DNA from 3 places in the Rheinheimera sp. NSM genome. Region 3 is predicted to be linked to each of the others. Evidence: riboswitches for the same ligand, from Rfam matches in the RefSeq annotation. Region 3 holds a riboswitch; each other region holds the start of a gene.

Region 1 (4,150 bases), on a different contig from region 3:
CAAAGTAAACCTCCGGTACAAAGCTATCCGCACAGCGACATTGAAATTAAATATGCAGTTCGCCATTTTGAAGCAGACTTAATTCAGTCAGTACCGAAGTTTAAAGGCAACTATCTTAGCCGTGAGCAGCTTGAAACGATAATCAGAAAACAGTTTATCAACCTGCTGAAAGAGCAAAACCTGCTGGCAGCAGAAGGCGATATCAACGTAGTTGATTTGGACATCTTTGTTGATTATTCCCGTCGTTTTGTCGGCGATGGTACCCCTTTTCCGGTAGAAAAAATGGTGTCGCCAATAATTGCATTGCATGAGAGCAGCTACTTAGGCGATGTGGTTATTCGCAGCAAAGTTACCAGCGGCATGGCACTTGAGGATGCATTTAACGGCCTCACCACTCACAATATTGAGCTTGAACACAAAACCGCGCAAGCCATTGCCAACAGCTTGATGAAGCGCTTGAATAGCGTCAGCCAATATGACAAGAATGCGTTTGCCGCAATAACTGCCGGTATGTCCGCGGAGCAGATAAAGCAGAAGCGTCGGTATACCAAAAAAGAGATACTAACCAAGGCTAAACCGGCCGGTTTAGCATCAGAGCAATACCTGCCTGAAGAACTGGTGCAAAGTTATCTGCTGTCGTTAACGCAGGGTAATGCCGCTACACGCATTGAGCTGTATAAACAGCTGATCTCTGAATGGAATAACAGCACTGCTGTGTATGACGCTATTAACACCAGGGTATTAGCGGGTTACCAAAGCACCGCTGCTGCGGACGTAGAAGAAATGACTTGGGCAACCAAAGCGTTAGCTTATTCAGGTTTAGAGCGTTACAGGTCAACATTGGATACAGTAATGGCCAGTGATGCACCGCAAAAGCTGCAGGGCTATGTTACAAACTACCTTGAGACGATGACTGTGCGTTCGGAACAGGCCCAAGTGATCCATGATGTTTCAACAATGTACCCTGAACTGGATTGGCAAACTAACCAACTGATGAATATGCTGAACAGCAGTGACGGCTCGTTACGGCTTAACGCAGTAAAAATTATTTATAAACAGCAGCCCAATAATGAGCGGTTACTGGATGAACTAAGCGACATTCTGCAACGCGAAGCCAAGGTGCAGCGTAACCGCTACGCCGGCTACTCTGATTTCCATGCCTGGAGTTGCAGGGTACTGGGTAGCTCCGGCAATGCTAAGTACAAAGCTGTTTTAGCTGACCTCGCCGAAAATGCATACACCTATAAAGTGCGTGAATTTGCCGGTAAGTTTGTTCGCAAACTGTAAGCATTAAATTTAGCGACATCCGGCTAAGTGGTTGTCGCTTATTCTGCCCTTGGTAATTATTTAACTGGTATCAGGACGACAATGATGATGAAAAGCGGGGCGGAGCCTGCAGCCACTTACAAAACTATTAGCTAAAAAGTATGAGATCAGTGCGGAGCATTTTCGGCGTCTGGTAATACTACATTTTATAACTATTACGGAAAGATTAGGGGCGATTATGCTTAAAAAAACACTATTCACATCATGCTTATTAATACTGTTTCTCACTTCATGCTCGTCGTATCAATACAAGCAATATGAAGCCACTATTGATAAGGGGAATACTCCAATTCTTGATTTGTCTCAGGATGGTGATGCAGCATCAGTTATTTATTTTAACTCAGTAACATACAGAACTATGGGCATTGCCTTCCACAGGCTTTTGTTAGCGACAGGCCTTAATGGAAAGGTGCTTAAGGGGGCGGGAAGGCATGCGTTGCTTGATGTAAATGGTTATCAGGCTATTAAAGTTCCTGCAGGGATCCACACTCTGGATTACTGCTGGGTATCAATGAATGCGCTTGGCAGCGGTGGTGCAAAATGTAACTTCAAAGCGAAAGATGTGCTATTTGAACCGGGAAAAAACTATCTGGTTAATTGGCAAAGCAGTAGCAGTATTAAAGGTGCTCCCGGCGGAAGTGAGCACCAGATTAACATTAAAACCTTTATAAGTGATTTTGATACAGGGGAAGTTGTATACCCTAAATAGGTTTTAACTCCAACCTCTGACCATGAGTTTAGCCCTCGCATGCAATGTTATAACTCGCAGCATCAAGTAAATATCAGCAGTGGCGCAACCTGTTGTGCCACTGTTCTGTTGTGAATCCCGCCTGTTTTTCTGTTTTTCCTTTTCCCAGAAAAATCATTACTACTTAGCGCTTAGTTTGTAAAGCTTGTTGCAAAATTGGCTAAAAAATAACTTGTTAATTTGTAATTATTTGTATATCTTGCCCGCGTTCAGCTTGCGTTAATGCAATAGCGTTTTCGTCTTAAGCTAAGACAATTAAAAGGCAAACTGTACCGAAAGGTCAGGACGCAAAGCCGCTGGTCTAATGATGTTCGTTATGAACATTAATGATGGCAGTGGTTGCATTAGCTTAGTCACATCTGTTTGATGTCAATCATAACGGCATTTCTGCCGTTGTCTGATTATGCCTATCTATGCCGTCTGTCTTTATTCGTCGCGGGGCGCAGCCATTGCGACTTCTTCATTTTATTTGCCATTGATGCCAAAGCGCATCGGGCGATGTTTTTTTGTACGGAGAGTAATAAAGATGTTGAAAAAGAGCTTAGCCCTGAGTGTAGTGTATGCGTTAACGCTGGCTGGTTTGACAGCCTGTGGTGGTGGATCTGACAGTGGTACGGAAGCGCCGGTTGCAGTGCCAAATCCAACTACACCTACTACGCCAACAACTCCGACTCCACCTACAGTGGTGTTACCTGAGTTTGCTTCAGCAACCTATGTGCGTGAGAATTTGGGTAAGCTTACTGAAGTGGTGTTGCTTGGCGATGACCTATACTACGTTAGTCTTTCTGACGAAGGCAGTTTGCTGGGGCATTTTACCCAAATTAACGAACATATTGTGGATGGTAAAATTGTCGAAGCAGCCGGCTTTTATAAAATGCCTGCTGATACAGCGTTAAAAGCCGGCCAATTCAGTGCTGAGCTGACAGTAAGCAGCAATACAGTAAACAGTATGACGAGCCTGACACTGGAAAGTACAAGTGGCGCAGGTAGCCAATTGGTAATAAGCAGTGGCACCTTGAGCACAGTAACCAACATTGTTGATATCAGCGCTATGAATGATGGCTGGTCGGCGGAGGCAAACTTCAGCGAATTTAATATTGATGCCGGTTTAAACCTGACTGCGGTTGATAAAGATAACTGTAAAATCAGCGGTACCCTGACCTTACAAGACAATGACGTTTTTGCTGCCTCATTAAACTATGCTGACTGTGATACAGCCGGGCAATACGAAGGCGTGTTATGGTCTTACAGCTTTGATGGTGTAACTTATCTGAAGTGGTTTGCCTTAGATAGCGAAGACAACGCTGTTACCGGTATTGTTGATGATTTCACTTCACAGCAAGACGCTCTGGCACTTAACGGTGAATTACAACCTGCATTATATATTGGTGCAATTGGTCGTTCATTGATCAGTAAAGGTAATAAAGTTTACTATCGCGGCGGTGTAATAGGTGGAAACTATGTGTTTTCTTATACAGCGCCTGCAGTTGTAGCCGTATTAGATGCTGACGGTTCAGGCATAAGCTTGCCATCAAATAATTTGGTTGCTGCGTCGCTGACTATGCCGGTACCAAACAGTAAGGACCATAAGCTTAGTGGCAACATTGTGTTATCAAATGATATTGAAGAGTCATTTTCCGGTCTGGAACAAGTTGCCCAGTCGTCTTTGTTAGCTAATATAGCCGGCAATTGGGGCAACTTAACTATCGCTGAAGATGGCACTGTCAGTGGCACTGTAGATGATTGTACTGTCACCGGCGGCTCGGTAACAAATTATGTGGCATCAATTGCTGATATGCAGTTGTCTTTAACCGGGTGCAGTGTCACTGGTGATTTCAATGGCGTAGTGGCTGGTGTTAAGCAAAGCAGCGGTGATGCAATTGTTTTTAATTTAGTTACGCTGACAGATGGCAAAGTTGAATCTAGTTATAGCGGTGTATTACTGCGTGACTAAAGCGGTTTAGTTTAAAAAGCCGTGGTAGTTAACTACCACGGCTTTTTTTATGTAGGTAAGTCAGGCTTACATAAATTTATATTCCAGCAATAACGTATAGGCACGGCCGCGTGGGTCGGCTA
Region 2 (4,150 bases), on a different contig from region 3:
AGCTGGTGCAAACCCTGCGCGGTATTCGCAAAACCTTATCGGAACAAAGCGGCTTTTTATTGCCGGAAGTGCGGGTGCGCGATAATTTGCAGCTTAACCCGCAAGAATACCGCATTAAACTGGCCGGGGTGCCGCTGACGACCGGCCGGTTAAACCCGCAGCAGTTGCTGGCACTGAATACCGGCGATATTTATGGCCAGCTGGACGGCGAGATCACGCGGGATCCGGCCTATGGCCTGGAAGCGGTGTGGATAGATAACAACAGCCGGGCCAAAGCCTTGAATTTAGGTTATTCGGTGGTGGATCTGGCTACTGTTATTGCCACCCATGCCGGCAAAGTGATTAAAGAGCATTTATCTGAGCTGTTTGTGTATGAGGATGTAAAACAGTTGAATAAACGGCTGGCCTCAGTGGCGCCGGTATTGGCTGAAGCGCTGGATAAAGCGCTGACCGCAACAGTACAGCTTAAAGTGTACCGCTTACTACTGCGCGAGCAGGTCAGCCTGGGCGATATTCTCAGCATCGCCAGCACCTTGCTCGACAGCAGCGAAGTGACCAAAGATCCTATCTTACTAACATCGGATGTGCGCTGTGCCTTGCAACGCGCCTTAGTGCGGCAGATCAGCGGTGATAAAGAAGAGCTGAGCGCCTTTACGCTGGATGAAAAGCTGGAGCAAACCTTACAAAGTGCACTAAACCAAGCGATGCAGGCCGGCAAAGTAGCACTGGACAGCTTCCCGGTGGCGCCAAACCTGCTAAGCCAGTTCCAGCGCAATATGCCGTTGATCAGCAGCCAGATGCAGCAGCAGGGCTTAACGCCTGCGCTGGTCGTGGTGCCGCAGTTGCGGCCGTTGTTGGCACGTTATGCGCGTACTTTCACGCAGAACTCGCTGGCGGTGTTGTCCTATAACGAAATTCCGGAAACGGTGCGGGTAAATGTCATAGGTGCGCTGGGCTAACTGCAGCTGACAAGCAAGCGGGGCGTTAGCGGGTCCGGCTACAGCTGTCATGTTGATGTAACAGGCTGTAGCTAATATACGGCGGATATAAAGGCTCTGTTTAGATAGTTTTGCAGTTATTTGCACATAGTTAGTCAAAAATCAGCCTGGCTGGTCCGAGCAGTTGTGGCAATTATGTAACGAGAGGCGAAAAAATAAACTGCGGCAAGTTGATGATCCTAAAGATCTAATAAGATCTTGTGAAAAAAGATGCTTGCCTTGCAGTGCTAATTTAGTTATCTTTTAATTTATTCAGTTTCAGTTCATAAATGGCATAGCTTTTTATGAACAGGTTAAGACAATTAAAAGGCAAACTGCACCGAAAGGGCAGGACGCAAAGCCTCCGGTCTACGACGTTTTTATTAAAAACGCTACGATAGCGGGGTTGCATTAGCTTAGCGGCATCCTTCGGGTATGCCTCTGCCTGCACGGCTGTCCGTGTCAGAACAGAGCGCTTTCTATGCGGTTTTCCTTTTATTTTCTTCAACTTTTGGTGTTACTGCCCGGCAGTAACGGTTGTGGTTAATTAAAAGGATATTGATGTGTCATTGTTATCTCTGAGTCTCTGGCTTAGTGCCTCTGCCGCCGGCGGTGCACTGGCGGCTGCGTTGCTGGTGCAACCGGCAGAACAGGCAGACTGGCAGTTGCACAGCAGCGCTTTTCATTGTCGGTTACAGCAAGTAGTTAACGGCGTGGGTGATGTCAGTTTTCTGGCAGAACCCGGCCATTCGCTGCGCTTGGATCTGGCATTAGCACAACCTTACTATGCGTTAGCACAAGCCAGCGTGGCCGCCCGGCCTGCCGATTGGCAACCAGGCGCGGCGACAGCCGCGGCAGATTTTCCCTACAACGCCGAGCTATACCACGATACTAAAGTCAGCTTTATCACCGGTGCCTTACCTTTATTACAGCAAATTCAATTCGGTAACTGGCTGCAATTTGAGCTCAGTGATAAGCAGCATAAACAACAAATACTGCTTACCAGTGTCAGCGGTTCCGGCGCGGTGGAGCAGTTCCGTGGCTGCGTGGCGCAAATGTCGCCGTTATCCTGGCAACAAGCCAGAGACAGCGAAATTCAGTTTGCTGATGGCCAGCGTACCCTGACGCGGCAACAGTTGCCGCAGTTGCAAAAACTGGCGCGCTATCTGCAATTAGACCCCTCAGTCAGCAAAATACTTATCGATGGGCATACCGATGATGTCGGCACTGTATTGGCGAACCGTGTGCTGTCGCAGGAAAGGGCTGATGAAGTCGCTGCGCAGTTGATTGAGTTGGGCGTGAGTGCATCTAAGTTAGAAATCCGCGCTCATGGTAACCGTTATCCGCTGTTGAACAGCCAGGGTAAGCCGGAGCAAGCTAACCGCCGCGTATCGGTGCGGTTAATCCGTAGCGGCGCGCAGCAGGAGGCGGAATAATGAAACATTCTGCTTATGTACTGTGGATAGCCCAACAACAGCCTGATGCTGAAGTACGCCAATGCATTCAAAGTGAAGGTTACCAGCTGCTGCACACTGCCGATGTTACTGAAATCGTCGGCCTGTGCCATGATTATCAACCGGCGCTGGCCTTTATTGACTGCGACCTGCCGCAAATGGCGTTACCGGATCTGGTTAGCCTGGTGTGCCGCAAGCTGCCGGCGGCGCAAATTATCAGTATGGTCGGTAACGATCAAAGTGAGTTGGCGTCCGATACCTTACAAAGCGGCGCAATAGATTATTTACTAAAGCCTTTTTTCTGCTCGCAGTTAAAAACCTCAATCCGTAATGCCAGTGCGATGAGCCGCGGCTTAAAGGATCTGGTAGCGGTATCGCACGCCAGCCGGCAGATTTTGCAGTTGGCTAACCGTGCTGCGCAAACCGAAGCCAGCGTGTTGATCCTCGGTGAATCCGGTACCGGCAAAGAGCGGCTGGCGCAGTTTATTCATCAGGCTTCAGATCGTGCTGACAAGCCGTTTATTGCCGTGAACTGTGCCGCTATTCCGGAACATATGCTGGAGGCCATGCTATTTGGCCACAACAAAGGCGCTTTTACCGGTGCGGTAAACCAACAGATAGGTAAGTTTGAAGCGGCCAACGGCGGCACTATTTTGCTGGATGAAATATCCGAGCTGCCACTGGCACTGCAGGCCAAATTGCTGCGGGTATTGCAGGAGCGTGAAGTAGAGCGGCTGGGCAGCAACAGCCGCATTAAGCTGGATATTCGCGTGATTGCAGCCAGTAACAAAAACTTGCGTAGCCAGGTAGAGCAAGGCCTGTTCCGTGAAGATTTATTCTACCGGTTGGATGTGTTGCCACTGAGCTGGCCGGCACTGCGCGAGCGGCGCGACGATATTTTGCCACTGGCAGAGTTCTTTATTAATAAGTACGGCAACGGCAAGTACCGTTTAAGCCGTGGTGCGGCCGATGTGATGTTGCAATACAACTGGCCGGGTAATGTGCGTGAGCTGGAAAACATTATGCAGCGTGCTTTAGTGATGGCGCGTGGTATTGAGCTGCAAATAGCCGATTTAAATTTACCGCAGTGCCACCCGCAAGCGGCCGCAATTTGCGCCAGCTTGCTCAAGCAAAGTAAGAAAGACGCCGAATTTGATTACATTTTAAATGTACTGAATAAGTTTAACGGCCACCGTACCCGTACGGCGCAGGCGTTGGGTGTCAGCACCCGCGCCCTGCGTTACAAAATAGCAGCCATGCGTGAGCATGGTGTCGACATAGACGCATTAGCTTCTTAAGGATAACCAGTATGATTTCACCGATAGACAGTCAAAGCCAGATGCTGCAAATGATGACCAGATTACAACAGGTTGCCGGCAGTGAACAGATTACCCCAGCCAGTAACGATAGCGGCATTAGCAGTGATTTTAGCAAGGTTATCCGCTCTGTGAACCAGCAGCAAAATATTGCGGCAGATCTGATGACGGCAGTCGATACCGGTCGCAGTGACGACGTGGTTGGCGCCATGGTAGCCAGCCAAAAAGCGGATTTAAGTTTCTCCATGCTGATGCAGGTACGCAACAAGGTACTGAGCGGCATTGATGACGTGATGCGAATGTCACTGTAAGGACAATGCAATGAAAGGCGAAGTGGTTAAAACTATGCCCCCGGTCAGTATCGAGGGCAACTTTCGCGAGAAAGTCATTAATTTGTCTAACC
Region 3 (4,150 bases):
TTGGCCGCCGTGGGGGTATGCATAGGTATCGGTGAAGACCTGGTAGCGATTAAGCTGTCGGTGCTGGTGGTGTTTGTGCTGGTAGGCATAGATATACTGGAAAACTCATCTTCTGCTATGCGCCGTGGTGTGCACCGCACTTATAACGAGTGGATCACCCGCAGTAACGGCAGCTTGTTTGGCCGGCGCAAAGAAGATAACAAAGCCGCGCAGCGGGCAGATATTGATGATCCACATTAATGCAGCTATGACAAAAGTGAGTTAGTATCTTGAATAACAATATAAAAATGGACGGATTACATGCTTGAAGCTGTCTGGATTGGTTTTGCGTTTTCTTTAGGTTTACTGGTTCGTGCCATAGGCTTACCGCCGTTAGTGGGGTACTTGTTGGCGGGCTTTGTTATCTCTGCTACTGCTTCAGACCTTAGCTTACCGCCGGAAGGGCCGTCGATAATTCATCACGTTGCCCATTTGGGCGTATTACTGCTGTTGTTTACAGTTGGCCTGAAGTTAAATGTACGTAGTCTGGCCAAGCCTGAAGTACTGGGTGGCAGTACTCTGCATTTTGCCTTGTCGATTATTCTTACCTTACCTGCGGTACTGTTTATTTTTGACGTTAGTTGGTATCAGGCCTTAATGTTAGCGGTAGCGCTGGCATTTTCCAGCACAGTGTTGGCGGCAAAGGTATTGGAAGGCAAACGCGAGATCCGCGCCTTTCATGGCCGGGTCGCTATAGGTATTCTGATTGTACAGGACTTATTGGCACTGCTGGTAATGAGCCTGGCTAACGGCACTACACCATCGCCCTGGGCACTGCTGGTGTTTGGCTTACCGCTACTGCGACCGCTGCTGTACAAATTGCTTGATGCCAGCGGCCATGAAGACTTACTGATTTTGTTTGGTTTAATGCTGGCACTGGTAATAGGCGGCCAGGGCTTTGAGCTGGTGGGGTTAAGTTCTGAGTTAGGCGCACTGGTGTTTGGCGCCTTGTTAGCTAAGCATGCCCGGGCCGGCGAGCTGTCGAAATCGTTGTGGAGTATTAAAGAATTCTTTCTGGTAGGGTTCTTTTTACAAATTGGTATCGACGGCTTGCCGGATGCCAATGCCTGGCTATTTGCCGGTGTGATGTCGTTGTTACTGCCGGTGAAAGCGATATTGTTTTTCTTGTTGTTAATCATGTTTAAATTGCGGGCGCGCAGTGCTTTCTTAACCAGTATCAGCCTGACTAACTACAGCGAATTTGGTCTGATAGTTGCCAGTGTAGTATTGCCCGAGTGGCTTATTCCGCTGGCGTTAACGGTGGCTATTTCTTTTGTTATCTCTGCGCCGCTAAATCGTATGGCACACCCGCTGTATGAAAAGCTATGTAACCGTTTGCTGAAGTTTGAGCGCAATATCCATCACCCGGACGAGCAACCGGTATCACTGGGTGATGCTGATGTGCTGATCATGGGCATGGGACGCACCGGTACCGCCGCCTATAACTATTTATCCAGCAGCCGTAAAATCATCGCAATGGATTCAGATCCGGCTAAAGTGGCAGAGCATCAGAAGAAAGGTATTAATATTTTCTATGCTGATGCCGAAGATCAGGTGTTTTGGCAAGGCCTGGATTTTGGCAAGGTTGAAGCGGTGATCCTTAGTATGAATGACGTGGAAGCCAAAATGATTGCAGCAAAAAAACTGCGCAATGCCGGTTTTAGCGGCTTTATTGTGTCGCACAGTATGCATGATGATGAAGCGCGCGAGATTATTGCTGCCGGTGCCGATCAAACCTATCTAACCATGTCTGAAGCCGGTGTCGGTATTGCCGAGCACGTTAAGCAACATTGCTTTGCGATAAAAGCATAACACTACCGGTAAGTTGGACCGGAGAACAGCATAAAAAAGGCGCCATAAAGGCGCCTTTTTTATAGAATAAGATAGTTAGCTGGCGCTACGTTCTTTGATAGCAGCAATGATTGGCGAAGTGCCGAAACCGTTGCTGGTAGCCCACTCGATGTCACCTGACGCGGCAACCTGGCTGCCTGGTAACTGGCTGATGATAAAGCCGGCTGCATCTGCAGCATTGTGCTTGATGGCGTGGCGAACCAGTGGTAAACCGTCACATACAATACCGTCGTATACGTTACGTAAACGTAAGCGGTTGTCAGATAAGGTTTTACGCAGATTGTTTTTGCTATCCGCTGCAACATAAGAGCAGATAGATTGGGCTAATTGATCGTCGGCTGCTGCAGGAGCACTGATAAATGAAGTGGCGGCGATAACAGTAGCTAAAGTGATTAATTTTGCTTTCATATTCGAGCTCCAAAATTTGAGTTAAGTAACAATCATTAATGCAACAGCAGTTGCAGAACACGAAAGGACATAAGGCATGTCGTTTAACTCTGACAGAGCAGAATAAACATCGCACTTAGCGACGGCAGCCCAGCTATCGTAGATGCCTTGCGGCAACCCTTAGACCTGAAGCTTTGCGTGTACTCCCTTTCGGGAGACTTGCCTTTCGAGCGAGCGCATTCTAATTAACGCTCGTTTTTTATGCAAGCTTAATTTAAGCTGAATTGAAACTTTTTTTAAATCTTATGCTTAGACCGGCCACCGTTGTTGCACTATGGCTATATCCAACGCCATTAGCGCAGCGGTTGCACGTTGCCAGCGTTGATACAGTGCATCGGCTAATGGCGCTGCCAGCTCCGGTTGCAACTGCCAATCACTGCACCAAATGTTATTAATCTCAGTTAAACTGCCGACATAACCCAGTTGTAATGCCACTAAAAAGGCTGCACCCAGCGCGGTGGCGTCGGTAGTGTGGCAGCGTGCTATGGGTGTTTGGCATAAATCGGCCAGCGCCTGTAAAAACCAGCGGTTGGCTGTCATGCCGCCGTCTACCCGTAAACTGCTGACATTAATGCCATCCTGCCGCATGGCGCTAAGTAAATCACGGCTTTGATACGCCACACTGCGCAGCGCGGCGGCGGCTATTTGCGCACGGCCGCTGTCGCGGGTCATGCCAAACAGTGCGGCTTGTACTTGTGGCTGCCAATGTGGTGTACCAAGCCCGGTAAAGGCGGGGATTAACAACTCGGTTTGTTGATAATCAATACCGGCTGCCAGGGCCTCAGTATCGCTGGCCTGACGGATAATACCCAGCTTATCGCGCAGCCATTGCACGGTTGCGCCGGCCATAAAAATGCTGCCTTCGAGCGCATAAGTAGTATGGCTGTTTAAGCGCCATGCCACGGTGCTAAGCAGCTTATGTTTGCTGTGCAGCACCTTACTGCCGGTATTTACCACAGCGAAACAGCCGGTGCCATAAGTGCTTTTACTCATGCCAGGTGTAATACAGGCCTGGCCTAATAATGCTGCCTGTTGATCGCCTATCATACTTAGCAGCGGCACCGCCGCGCCAAACACCGCTTTGTCAGTCAAACCAAACTCTGTTGCGTTATCCCGCACTTGCGGCAGCACAGCGGCAGGAATATTGAACAGTTGCAGCAGTTCTTCATCCCACTGTTGGCGATGAATATTAAACAGCAGGGTGCGGCTGGCATTGCTGGCATCGGTGGCATGCACTTTGCCGCCGCTCAGTAGCCATAACAGATAACAATCAATGGTGCCAAAACACAGCTCACCGGCTGTTGCAGCTTGTCTGGCACCTGCCACGTTGTCGAGTAACCAGCACAGCTTAGTGGCGGAAAAATATGGATCGGCCAACAGGCCGGTTTTTTGCTGCAGCACTGACTCCTGGCCTGAATCTTTCAGTTGCCGGCACAGTGCTGCCGTGCGTCTGTCCTGCCAGACAATCGCCGGATACAGCACCTTGCCGGAGGTTTTGTACCAAAGCAGTGTGGTTTCGCGCTGATTAGTAATACCGATACCGGCGATATCTGCCGGTTTCAGTTTGGCTTGCTGTAATGCGCGGCTGATACTGGCGGTCACACTGTGCCAAATCTGTGCCGGGTCTTGCTCTACCCAGCCGGATTGCGGGTAGCTTAGCGGCAGTTCCTGTTGGGCGCAGGCAACCGGCTGCAGGACCGGATTGTAGATAATAGCGCGGCTTGAGGTAGTACCTTGATCAATAGCGAGTATATATTTTGCCATGGCGTGAGCTTTTAGCGTTATGCTTAAGTTATTGTTTAGCCTGGCAGCA

The links. A riboswitch is a leader RNA that binds a small molecule or an ion and turns the genes downstream of it on or off. The one in region 3 is predicted to bind cyclic di-GMP.
Region 1: another riboswitch for cyclic di-GMP. It lies ahead of ACTZWV_RS03325 (hypothetical protein); the one in region 3 lies ahead of ACTZWV_RS07665 (DUF3718 domain-containing protein).
Region 2: another riboswitch for cyclic di-GMP. It lies ahead of ACTZWV_RS17975 (OmpA family protein); the one in region 3 lies ahead of ACTZWV_RS07665 (DUF3718 domain-containing protein).

What each region holds. Positions count from the first base shown of each region.
Region 1 covers NZ_JBQTCI010000001.1:750,001-754,150, forward strand. Annotated here, with positions in the region: gene ACTZWV_RS03315 (hypothetical protein) at 1-1,287, shown strand, start outside; gene ACTZWV_RS03320 (hypothetical protein) at 1,505-2,035, shown strand; cyclic di-GMP riboswitch class I at 2,326-2,421, shown strand; gene ACTZWV_RS03325 (hypothetical protein) at 2,601-4,028, shown strand; gene ACTZWV_RS03330 (TonB-dependent receptor) at 4,095-4,150, opposite strand, start outside.
Region 2 covers NZ_JBQTCI010000008.1:34,441-38,590, forward strand. Annotated here, with positions in the region: gene flhA (flagellar biosynthesis protein FlhA) at 1-959, shown strand, start outside; cyclic di-GMP riboswitch class I at 1,297-1,391, shown strand; gene ACTZWV_RS17975 (OmpA family protein) at 1,541-2,413, shown strand; gene ACTZWV_RS17980 (sigma-54-dependent transcriptional regulator) at 2,413-3,729, shown strand; gene ACTZWV_RS17985 (flagellar hook-basal body complex protein FliE) at 3,741-4,058, shown strand; gene fliF (flagellar basal-body MS-ring/collar protein FliF) at 4,069-4,150, shown strand, end outside.
Region 3 covers NZ_JBQTCI010000002.1:399,651-403,800, forward strand. Annotated here, with positions in the region: gene ACTZWV_RS07655 (MgtC/SapB family protein) at 1-240, shown strand, start outside; gene ACTZWV_RS07660 (cation:proton antiporter domain-containing protein) at 301-1,851, shown strand; gene ACTZWV_RS07665 (DUF3718 domain-containing protein) at 1,927-2,298, opposite strand; cyclic di-GMP riboswitch class I at 2,419-2,511, opposite strand; gene glpK (glycerol kinase GlpK) at 2,587-4,101, opposite strand.